Regions from separate parts of the Weissella coleopterorum genome, predicted to be linked through region 1. Evidence: predicted binding sites of a transcription regulator. Region 1 holds the regulator's gene; the other holds the start of a gene.
What was found. The regulator HrcA, encoded in region 1, represses chaperone genes, less so after heat shock. The targets are predictions, from matches to a motif close to TTAGCACTCNNNNNNNNNGAGTGCTAA.
Positions count from the first base shown of each region.

Region 2: G7084_RS06580 (co-chaperone GroES) is a predicted target of HrcA. The motif match lies at 1,614-1,640, and genes of this name have one in related genera.

Region 1 is NZ_CP049888.1:1,040,816-1,047,164, forward strand. Features, by position in the region: gene dnaK (molecular chaperone DnaK) at 1-1,044, opposite strand, end outside; gene grpE (nucleotide exchange factor GrpE) at 1,086-1,676, opposite strand; gene hrcA (heat-inducible transcriptional repressor HrcA) at 1,692-2,714, opposite strand; gene rpoD (RNA polymerase sigma factor RpoD) at 3,059-4,192, opposite strand; gene dnaG (DNA primase) at 4,223-6,016, opposite strand; gene G7084_RS05380 (heavy metal-binding domain-containing protein) at 6,253-6,349, shown strand, end outside.
Region 2 is NZ_CP049888.1:1,289,405-1,295,753, reverse strand. Features, by position in the region: partial or broken gene G7084_RS06590 (formate--tetrahydrofolate ligase) at 1-787, shown strand, start outside; gene G7084_RS06585 (HD domain-containing protein) at 899-1,537, shown strand; gene G7084_RS06580 (co-chaperone GroES) at 1,663-1,938, shown strand; gene groL (chaperonin GroEL) at 1,983-3,602, shown strand; gene G7084_RS06570 (hypothetical protein) at 3,813-4,307, shown strand; gene G7084_RS06565 (ECF-type riboflavin transporter substrate-binding protein) at 4,321-4,857, shown strand; gene mutL (DNA mismatch repair endonuclease MutL) at 4,879-6,349, shown strand, end outside.

The DNA.
Region 1 (6,349 bases):
TACCGCTGCCCCTAAGGCAACCGCTTCATCAGGGTTAATTGAGTGATTTGGCTCCTTACCAGTCAAATCCTTAACGAATTCTTGAACGGCTGGAATACGAGTTGAACCACCATTCAAGATTACTTGATCAATCTCAGAATTTGATAACCCAGCATCCTTCAAGGCTGTTTCAACTGAAGCCTTAGTCCGCTCAACAAGATCACGTGTCAATTGGTTAAACTTAGCACGAGTCAAAGTTGTTTGAATGTGTAATGGTCCATTATCTGATGAAGCAATAAATGGTAAGTCAATTTGCGCTTCAGTAGCTTGTGACAAAGTCTTCTTTGCCGCTTCAGCAGCTTCCTTCAAACGTTGCATTGCCAAAGCATCTTGCTTCAAATCAATTCCGTTTTCGTTCTTAAAGTCTTCAGCTAACCAATCAATTACCTTTTCATCAAAGTCATCACCACCAAGATGTGTATCTCCTGACGTTGACAAAACTTCAAAGACTCCATCTCCTAATTCAAGGATAGAAACGTCAAAGGTTCCACCACCAAGATCATATACTAAGACTTTTTCATCCTTAGTCAAGTCATCAAGTCCATACGCCAATGCTGCCGCAGTGGGCTCGTTGATGATACGTTCCACTTCCAAACCAGCAATCTTACCGGCATTCTTAGTAGCTTGACGTTGGGCATCATTGAAGTAAGCTGGAACGGTAATAACCGCCTTATCAACTGTCTCACCTAAGTAATCTTCAGCATATTGCTTGATATATTGTAAAATCATCGCTGAAACTTCTTCTGGAGAATAATCTTTTCCAGCCACGGTTACCTTATAACCATCTTCACCCATGTGTGACTTAATTGACACAATAGTATCTGGGTTTGTCATGGCTTGACGCTTAGCAGTGTCACCAACTTGACTTTCACCATTTTTAAACGAAACAACAGAAGGCGTTGTCCGTCCACCATTAGGATTCGTGATAACCTTGGGAGTTCCTCCCTCCATCACTGCGACAGCTGAATTTGTAGTTCCTAAATCAATACCAATAATCTTTGACATATTAATTACCTCGATTTATTTTTTTATTTTATCTTTAACAATTAGTTATAAACAACAACCATCGCTGGTCGTACAACTCGATCAGCTAACAAGTAACCTTTTTGCAAAACTTGCGCCACCGTATCAACTGGATGCTGATCATCTGCGGGCTGAGTTTGAACCGATTGATGTATTTCAGGATCAAAATCTTCCCCCACTACGCCGACCGCTTTGATGTCATTATCTGCCAATGCACTATTCAAAGTCTTGTAAACCATTTCTACTCCAGTTTTAATCTGTTGAGCAGATTCATCATTAGCATCAACATTAATTGCTCGTTCCAAATTATCTAGCGCTGGTAGAATATCTTTCGCTAACTTTTGATTTGCATATTTTAATGAAATTGCTTGCTCTTTTGCAAAACGAGTTTGCATATTTTGCATTTCAGCATTAGTTCGCAAATACTTGTCTTCCAATGCATCATACTTTGCTTGTAATTCTTGCAACGGATCTACGTCGATCGAATTCTCATCATTAGAAACATCAGCATCGGTTGCAATTGTTTCACTATCAGTTTGATGGTCTGTTTCATCAACTGCTTCCAATAATTCTTCGTCAACTGACGTTGCTTGCTCCGCCTTATTTTCGGCCATACCAACACCTCTTTTCTAATAATATTCTTGTAATTCTTCTACTACTGCTTGGCGTACTTCATTCAAAATGGTTACGATTTTAGCGTAGGGCATATTTGTCGGTCCTAAAATTGCCAACTCTCCAAAGCCATGCATTGGAATTTGATACCGCGTTGAAACTAAACTATAAGGTTTTAAAATTTCATTCGTATTTTCTTCACCAATCTGAACGAAAACACCCTCATTTGCGGAGCCAATAATTCGATGCATTTCTTCTGGATCATCTAACAATTGGTAAAGCGCCTTAATATCCTTTAAATCGTTATCAGTCGTAAAGTCCATCACATTCAAGCTCCCCCCAATAAACACCTTATCTTGAATAGCTTGCGAGAGCATATCTCCAAACAACTGTAAGAAGGCTTGGGGCGAACAAATTGTTCGTTCTAAGTCTAGCGGTAGATCACCGCTTAAACTCTGTAGTGCTTCTCGAATGGGACGACCAACCAATTGATGATTAATATACGTGACAATCATCTCTAATTCTTCAATCGATGTTCCCTTAGGGAGTCGGAAACTTTGACTGGCAGTTTGTCCATTACTAGTGACCAAGACCGCCATAATTTGTTGCCCATCAATTGGAATCAGTTGAAAGCCCGAAAGTTTTACATCAATGGTAGCTGGTTTCAACGCAATGGTGGTATATCCTGTGATATTCGCCATAAATTTGGTAACTTGAATTAACAAATCATCAACTTGTTGAAATCTCCGACTAAAGGTGCGATAGATTTGTTGCCGTTCCTCTTGAGAAGACCGACGGGACGTCATTAAATAATCAACATAATAACGGTAACCCTCTTGAGAAGGGATTCGTCCAGAAGAAGTATGTTCCTTTTGAATCAATCCCTGCCCTTCTAACTGTGCCATCTCATTTCGAATTGTCGCCGAACTAACCGGTAGATTTATATCAACCAACAAAGCTTTTGAGCCAACAGCTTTTCCAAATCGGATGTAATCAGCAATAATCGCATTTAAAATGATTCTTTGCCGTTCTGTTAACATCGCAATTCTTCCTTTCTTGGTTATTAGCACTCGATCTTTCTTCTTGCTAACATCTATAATAATACACGTCTAAAAATGAATGTCAACCTTTTTAGCACTTATATTTGAAGAGTGCTAAAAGAGCTAATTTCTAAGGGTTTCCAAGAAATAGGTCTACCCATCTTCTAATATTTTAAATTTTTTTGATCTCATCCGAAATAAAATTGCTTTAAAATATCAACTTATAAAAAACAACTTGCTCCCGGATTCATTTAGATTTTAGCACTAAATGAAAATCACTTTAAGCAAGTTGCTTTAATTTGAGTTGTAACTTCAATGTTCGCAGTAACATTACGAACAATAATTTAGTCTAAGAAATCTCGTAATTGCTTTGAACGCGTTGGATGGCGCAACTTTCGTAACGCTTTTGCTTCAATTTGTCGGATTCGTTCTCGAGTAACCCCAAATACCTTACCAACTTCTTCCAAAGTTCGCGTCCGACCATCTTCTAAACCAAACCGAAGCCGTAAGACGTTCTCTTCGCGGTCCGTTAAAGTGTCCAAGACCGACTCTAATTGCTCTTTCAACATTTGATATGCCGCAGAATCTGCTGGTGAGATTGCTTCATTATCTTCAATGAAATCGCCAAGATGAGAATCATCCTCTTCCCCAATCGGAGTTTCCAATGAAACTGGTTCCTGAGCTATTTTCAAAATATCGCGAACTTTTTCAGTTGCAATATCCATTTCAGCCCCAATTTCTTCGGGCGTTGGCTCACGTCCTAAATCAGATAGCAATGAACGTTGAATCCGAATCAATTTATTGATCGTTTCAACCATGTGAACAGGAATTCGGATCGTTCGGGCTTGATCCGCAATTGCACGGGTAATAGCTTGACGAATCCACCATGTTGCATAGGTTGAAAATTTAAATCCTTTTCGGTAATCAAACTTTTCAACGGCCTTCATCAATCCCATATTTCCTTCTTGAATTAAATCTAAAAATTGCATTCCACGACCGACATAACGTTTGGCAATCGAAACAACTAAACGTAAGTTTGCTTCAGCCAATTCTTGCTTCGCACTGGCGTCCCCATCTTCAATCCGCTCAGCCAATGCCACCTCTTCTTCACCGGTTAGCAAACTTACCCGACCAATTTCTTTAAGGTACATCCGGACCGGGTCATTAATCTTAATACCAGTCGGAGCTTCAGCAGCTTGTTTTAATTCTTTTTCACTTAAGGCATTTTTTTGATTATTCAAAGCACGCGCGGCTGGCTCACCTTGTTCATCAACAATTGAGATCCCAGCCGCTTCCACTTTATCATATAATTCATCAATTTGCGGTGCATTTAAATTCCAACGTTTAACTAAAGTTTCATGTAACTCATCTTCTTTAATTGACGTTGCTTTTTTGTAGTCTTTAACCAAATCCTTGATTGCTTTATCAAAGCCTTTTTGATCGAATTCCACATCAGTTTGCTCTACTTTTTTTGGCATACTATATACTCCTTAATTTGACAAAAATAATTATTGTTTAGCTTGTTTTTCCCGTAATAAAGTTAGCACCTCAAAACTTAACTGTGTGGCCAAAACTTCATTATGAACTTGTTTCGCTTCTAATAATTCTCGCTGTTTTTGTTTAATCTTCTCTTCCAATGGTGCCTGATTTAAAAGTACGCTAACATACTCATCCACTTGTTCAAGATCTTGCATCAATGCATCGTCAATTTGATTCAACTGCGAAAGCACGCGAACCAGTTCTGGCTCCTTGACGAAATCCATAAATTCCGCCCAATCTTTGATTTCTTGAATTTGTTTTTTTTGTTTAAATCCATCTGCTAATAAGAACAGCGTTTCATAAATGACATCAACAAAATGAAAATCCGAACTACTAGTTACTTTTAACCACGCATCTTGGCGTTTCAACATCCAAGTCAGTAAAATTTGCTCAGCTTGCTCCACTCGTGATAAGGCGGGTCTTTCGAACAACGTCGGTCGGTCTACTATAACCTGTTCCGGTTCAATATATGACTCAGGGCCTCTTTTAATCACTTGTTTTTGTAACATTAAACTACGTAATTGTTCTTCCAAACCTGAACTACTAACGTTAAATTCCGTCGCTAATTGTTGAACAAAAGTTTGCCGCACTAATGGTTCTTTAACCTGCGCTAAAGTTGGTAAAACCTGCTCAAGATAATTAAAAATATCTCCTTGGTTACTCAAATCAAAATCTTGACGTAGATAATTCAAATTAAATGCGACCGGATCTTCTAAATTACGAGTTAAAACTTCTTGAAACGCATCAATCCCTTGACTTCGTAAATATTCATCCGGATCTTGGTTGTCTGGGATATGAATAATTTTAGTTTTTAATGAACTATTTTGATCAATCAGTTCAATCGCCCGATGGGTGGCTGCTTGACCCGCTGCATCAGAGTCATAGGCCACATGAATTTCTTCTGCATTTTGATTCAGTCGCCGAACCTGAGCTTTTGTCAAGCTCGTTCCCATTGATGCAACCCCATTGTGAATTCCCGCCTGAAAAGCTGCGATAACATCCATAAATCCTTCAAACAAGATTACAACTTTACTTTTTTTAATAGTCGTCTTAGCTAGGTCAAAATTAAATAGTTCTTCCGATTTATCAAAGAGGACACTCTCCGGGCTATTCATATACTTTGCGATGGTGTCATCACTTGACATACGACGTCCTGAAAAAGCAATTGGCGCGCCGCCCTTATTTCTAATCGTAAATAAGACCCGATCAACAAATCGATCATGCAAGCTACCATCATCCCAAACAATAAAGAGCTCCGACTCTCGCATCAACTGGTAATCAATCTTTTTTTCATTAAAATAATTGTAAAGTGCATCTTCTTCTGGGGCATATCCTAGCATATACGCATCGATCGTATTATCGTCGAGTCCGCGTTGATGGAGATATTGTAGCGCTGTTTCGCCAGACGCAGCATTGACTAACAAATAATGGTAAAATTTAGTTGCCTCTTCATACAATGCTAAGAGATCGCGTTGACGTTGGGGAATTTGAACTTTTTCATCTTGTGTCGCTGTGTACGCAGTATCGAGCGCTATTCCCGTTAAATCAGCAACCTTAGCCACTGCTTGTGGAAATGATAACTCTTCTTTTTCCATTAAAAATGTAAAGGCATTGCCACCTCGCCCGCAAGAAAAACAGTGAAAAATCTGCTTTTCCTCATTGACAGAAAATGATGGCGTACGTTCTTCATGCCAGGGGCAACGACCAAAGAGATTGCGTCCTTGTTTTTTTAAAGCAACATATGGACTAACCACATCAACAATGTTGACACTTTGCCGAATATTTTCGACTAACTCATCTGGAATTGAGATTGCGATGATGACCCCTCCTCATTTTTTTACACTAAATAAGCAACCTTAAGTATGACATTTATCATCATACTTTGTCAACATTTTCTACCGGCTAAATCCGTTGCCTCGCCTTAATTTTTCATCATTTTTTTTAATTCAAACAATATCAAGTATTCCGCCGTATTGAACGCTATTAAAAGGAGATTATTTTGAATAATATTATCGTTGTTACTTCAGAAAAAATTGCTAATTATGAAATCACTGCGAATTTAGGAGAGGTCTTTGGGTTAACAACCCGCTCAAGAA
Region 2 (6,349 bases), 250 kb from region 1:
ATGTGGTGACGGAGGCTGGGTTTGGAGCAGATTTGGGTGGCGAAAAATTTCTGGATATTAAGGTCCCATTATTAGGAAAGAGTCCGGATACTATCGTGCTAGTGGCAACAGTTCGTGCCCTTAAATATAATGGTGGACAATCGTTAGATTCGTTATCTGATTCAGATTTAACGGCCTTAAAAAAAGGGTTAGTTAATTTAGAGCAACATTTGACGGCAATGCAACGATACCATGTACCTGTGGTGGTAGCAATTAATCGCTTCGCCGCTGATACCGTGTATGAATTAGAATTGGTGAAGACGTTTGTAAAAGATCATCAAGCCACCGCTGTTGTAGCCGATGTTTGGGGCCAAGGGGAGATGGTGCATTAGAGTTGGCCGAGACCGTCGCCAATAAAAGTGAAGAGCAGCATGAATTTACACCATTGTATGACCCTATGACCACGTTTGAAGATAAAGTCGATAAATTAGTGACTGAAATTTATGGTGGCGCACAATATGAATTATCAGCCAAAGCCCAAAAGCAGTTACAGCAATTCAAAAAATTTGGTTGGGATAACATGCCCATTGTGATGGCTAAAACCCAATACTCATTATCAGATGATCCGCAGCGATTAGGGGCACCTAAGGACTTTACACTCCATATTCGCGAACTTGTGCCAAAATTAGGGGCAGGATTTATTGTGGCCTTAACTGGTTCAATTTTAACGATGCCTGGGTTACCAAAAGTACCAGCAGCCAACCGGATTGATATTGATGAAAATGGAGTTATATCTGGATTGGACTAGTTTGGCTAGCTGGAAGGGAAGATACGACGGATTAGGTGAAGTAATGTCCAGCGGATAGATGATTTTTTAAAATTAAAAGTAAATAGATAGAATGTTTGAGGAGTAGGAAAGATGCAGATTGAAGAAATTAAAGATTATGTTCGTGAGGTAACAAGCCAGGAGTTTTCGGGGCATGATTATTTACATTTGGAACGAGTATTACAAAACGCGGAATTGTTAATGCAGTCTGAGGAGAATATGAACCAAGACGTAATCGTAGCAGCAGTTTTACTGCATGATTTAATTGATGACAAATTAACTGATACGGTGAATGAAACTATTGATGAACTTCGGATTAAGATGCGTGAATGGGGACTAACGGATGTAGATAGGGCTGAAGTCTTGAATATTATGACACACATGTCCTATTCTAAAAATTTGGAACAACATTATAAGCTCAGCTTGGAAGGTGAAATTGTTCAAGATGCAGATCGGTTAGACGCTTTAGGCGCAATTGGAATTGGTCGTGCTTTTGCCTATGGTGGTCATGCGAATAATTTAATGTATAATCCCAATGAAATAGTGCGTGAAAATATGTCTGAGATTGAATATCGACAGCATAGCACTGTGATTAATCATTTTTATGAAAAACTATTGAAATTAGAGAGTACTATGAACACAAAAACAGCGCAGACGATTGCGGCGCGCCGAACAGCGTTTATGCGTTTTTATTTAGATGAATTTATGGCGGAAATCCAGGGTGAAAAGTAATCGCTTTCAATCCGTGAGATTTAATTGATGATTTAGTTGAAAAAATTTACCAGTGTGGTATTATAGAAAGTGTTAATTAGCACTGAGTGTCAAAGAGTGCTAAAAAATAAGGAGGAAATCATATTATGTTAAAACCATTAGGGGATCGGATTCTATTACAAGTCAATGATGAAAAAGAGCAAACGGTCGGTAGCATTGTGATCGCTTCAAATGCGCAAGAAAAATCTGCCACAGGAACTATCGTAGCAGTTTCTGACACCACGGTTGGTGATTTGGAGGCTCCGAAGGCTGTCAAAGTTGGGGATGAAGTTATTTATGACCAATATGCCGGCAAAGAGATAAAAAATGGTGGCGAGACATATTTGGTTTTGCATGAACGTGATATCATCGCCGTTCTATAAAAATATAAAATTCAATTAATAATATAAGGTAAAGGAGTTATCAAATGGCAAAAGAATTAAAGTTCTCTGAAGATGCGCGAGCAAAAATGAAGGCTGGGGTTGATCAACTAGCTGATACTGTAAAAACAACCATTGGACCTAAAGGCCGAAATGTAGTGATTGAACAAAGTTATGGAGCTCCGACAATTACTAATGATGGTGTAACAATTGCTAAAGCTATTGAATTGGAAGACCATTTCGAGGATATGGGAGCTAAGTTGGTTGCTGAAGTGGCTTCTAAGACGAATGATATTGCTGGTGATGGAACGACAACCGCAACCGTATTAGCACAAGCCATAATTAACGAAGGCTTGAAGAACGTCACGGCTGGAGCAAATCCAGTTGGTGTCCGTCGTGGAATTGAATTAGCTACGAATGCTGCCGTTAAATCATTACATGAAATGTCTAAGACCGTTTCAACAAAAGAAGAAATTGCGCAAATTGCGTCAATTTCAGCGGCTAACGAAGAGGTGGGTGCTTTAATTGCAGAAGCCATGGACAAGGTTGGTCATGACGGTGTAATTACCATCGAAGAGTCAAAGGGAATTGAAACAACCTTGGATGTTGTTGAAGGAATGCAATTTGACCGTGGATATATGTCACAATATATGGTTACTGATAATGAAAAAATGGAAGCTAATTTGGATAATCCATTTATCATGATTACTGATAAGAAAATCGGCAATATTCAAGATATTTTACCAGTTCTACAACAGGTCGTAGAGCAAGGCCGGGCGCTTATGATTGTGGCAGACGATATTACAGGTGAGGCACTACCAACCTTGGTTTTGAATAAGATGCGTGGAACCTTCAACGTGGTAGCTGTTAAGGCTCCGGGGTTTGGAGATCGACGTAAAGCCATGTTAGAGGATTTGGCCGTGTTAACTGGTGGAACCGTTATTACTGATGACCTTGGGTTAAATTTGAAGGATGTAACCATTGAGAATTTGGGACAAGCGGCAAAGGTTACGATCACAAAAGATAGCACAACGGTGGTAGAAGGTGCTGGAGATAAGCAATTGCTTACGGAACGAGTTGCTTTGATTAAGAGTCAAATTGATGAAACAACATCTGACTTTGATCGTGAAAAGTTACAAGAACGGCTAGCAAAATTGGCTGGAGGAGTTGCAGTTATTAATGTTGGGGCAGCGACTGAAACCGAATTAAAAGAACGTAAGTATCGAATTGAAGATGCTTTGAATGCCACTCGTGCAGCGGTTGAAGAAGGTTTCGTCGCCGGTGGTGGAACAGCATTGGTCAACGTGATTCCAGCGGTTTCAGCCTTAAAGGCTGAAGGGGATATTCAAACTGGAATTAACATTGTTGAACGCGCACTTGAGGCACCGGTTCGTCAAATTGCTGAGAATGCTGGACTTGAAGGATCTGTGATCGTCAACAAGTTGAAGGAGCAAACTCTAGGGACTGGTTATAATGCTGCTGATGATACTTGGGTTGATATGATTGCAGCTGGAATTGTGGATCCTACTAAGGTGACACGGTCAGCCTTACAAAATGCCGCATCTGTATCAGCATTGTTATTGACGACTGAGGCAGTGGTAGCTGAACAACCAAAGGATGAAGTACCTATGCCAGCCCCACAAGGTGGCATGAATGGTATGATGTAATTTAAATAATTGATTGAGAAAACCGACTACAATGAATTTGTAGTTGGTTTTTTGATTTAAAAAGAATAGGTACAAAATTTTTTGGATGATAGAGCAATATACTGGATATTTATCAAATAGCTGATTTATGGGTTAATTCAATGTGGTAAAATGAAGGTTAAGTATAAAAACACATTTTTTTGCAAAAGTCTGAAATCAAAGGAATTTAAAATGCAACTAACAGGAAATGAAGTAATTGAGGTTTTAAAGAATGAGGAAATTGAACAACGTATTTGGACGGCGGAAGACCAGACGTTGATTAAATTAGACCCGCTATTTACGTTTTTGAAGCAAAAAATTCAAGAGAATAAATTAGTGAGCGGCGAAATTATCATCAGTGGTGATGAACCAATCCACTTAAGTGTAGAAACAAATTTGATTAATTTACCGCTCCGCTATATCAATCAAATAAGCAAGATTATTATTAATGATCCCGCAAATGAAGTGAATTTATATATGTTTGTTGATCATCCAGATGTGACAAAGTCAGGGATGCGAATTGAATTAGCAGCTTCGGTTCAATCGTTTTTAGACGATTCAGAATCTGTTATGGGTAAAATTGCGCTCTTTTTTGATCGTGAGCTTAAAAATATTATAGAAAACCAAAAGCTCAAAGCAGAGCAAAAAGCTGATGATAATTCAGCCGAGACAGAATTGAAGGATTAGAGGGGATGCGCCCATGCGTTTTAAAAAAATTAAATGGATCTTTGCCCTTAGTGTGAGCATCTTATTTTTTGCATGGTTGATGCGAACTTTTCATGCTCCTCTGGGCGTTATGCATACCCAGATTAATATTGCGATGGCCTGGTTGGCCTTTGTGACATCAATTTTTGGACCAATTTTTGGACTCATGGTGGGATTATTAGGGCACGCCTTACAAGATTATTTATTATTGGATAATGCTTGGTGGTCATGGGTGATTGCCGATGGCCTGTTTGGATTATTATTAGGTTTGGTGACACAACGATTACAGTTGATTTTTAGCCCATTGACTTGGCAAAAAATTATCGCTTTTAATGTTTGGCAAGGATTAGCAAATATTATTGCATGGATCGTAATTGCTCCACTGGGTGATATTTTAATTTATGGTTCAAAGGCTAAGCTAGTATTCCAACAAGGCCTTTACGCCGGAATTGCCAATTTCATAGTTATTGCAATTGGTGGAACTTTGTTAATTATGATAGCTAATTCATTAGTTAAACTATTGAAACGATAAAATAGTAAATAGGAGGTGCACATGGGGCAAGATATCATTGAATTATCGGAAACTTTAGCAAACCAAATTGCCGCTGGTGAAGTGATTGAGCGACCCGCATCGGTTGTAAAGGAATTGGTTGAAAATGCGATTGATGCGGGAGCAACCAAAGTCGATATACTAATTGAGGCAGCTGGAATTCAATTAATTCAAGTGATTGACGATGGACAAGGGATTCGAGCTGACCAGTTAGAACGAGCTTTTTTGCGACATGCCACTTCTAAAATCAAAACCAAACAGGATTTATTTCAAATTCATTCTCTTGGTTTTCGAGGCGAAGCCTTGCCATCGATTGCTTCAGTTGCTGATGTTTTTTTGGAAACAGCTGTGGCAAATGCAGAGTCTGGAGCGATGTTGCACATTCGCGGTAATCAGATTTTAGAACAGAAGGGGGCTGAGGCACGGAAAGGGACAAATATAACCGTGCGAGATCTCTTTTTTAATACACCCGCTCGATTGAAGTATTTGAAATCTCAAACCACAGAATTAGCTAAAATCGTTGATATTATCAATCGCTTGGCGTTTAGTTATCCTGAAATTTCGTTTAACTTAGTACATAATAAAAAACGCTTAATGCAAACGGTCGGCAATGGCAACTTACAACAGGTTATTGGGGCTATTTATGGAGTCGAAGTGGCTCGAGATATGGTGACTGTCACGGCTGCTGATACTGATTTCAAGGTTCAAGGCTGGATCGCAAAGCCAGAGTTAACCCGTTCTAACCGTTCATATATTAGTCTGTTAATTAATGGCAGATATGTTCGGAATTTTAATTTAGCTAAGGCTTTGGTCAAAGGTTATGGAACGCGTTTAATGGTGGGGCGGTTCCCGTTAGCGGTGTTACAGATCGAGTTAGATCCGAGTTTAGTAGATGTTAATGTCCATCCTCAAAAATTTGAGGTTCGGATTAGTAAAGAAAATCAGTTATTAACTTTACTAGAAAAGATGGTTTCTGAGGCATTTAATCAAGTGAACTTGATCCCCAATGCGACGGAACATTTAGACGATGCATCAGATGGGCCGCGTGCTGAAATAAATTTTGTCCAACAATTAAATCAAATTTCTAAAAGTAAACAAGCTCAGAGTGGTCGACAATCGCTTCAAAGTCAAAAAAAGGAACCTCATATTGGTACGGGAAAAGCCGACCAAAAAAATAATCAAACAACTCCGCAACCATCAATTCAACCTATTGTGGTGGAACATGTGGGAGATTTAAATGATAGTAGTGTGGAAGATTTCAGCCACAAATATCAAGCTAATTTACAACCGGATCCCTTTGGCGCAATAAGTACGTCGATTATTACGGGTGATCAAACACAGTTACCTTTACAATCGGATTCAAAGCAATCCATTGTAGCGGGATTCCCGCAATTGGAATATCTAAGTCAATTTCATGGAACTTTTTTATTTGCTCAAGGGGCAGATGGTTTGTATTTAATTGATCAACATGCGG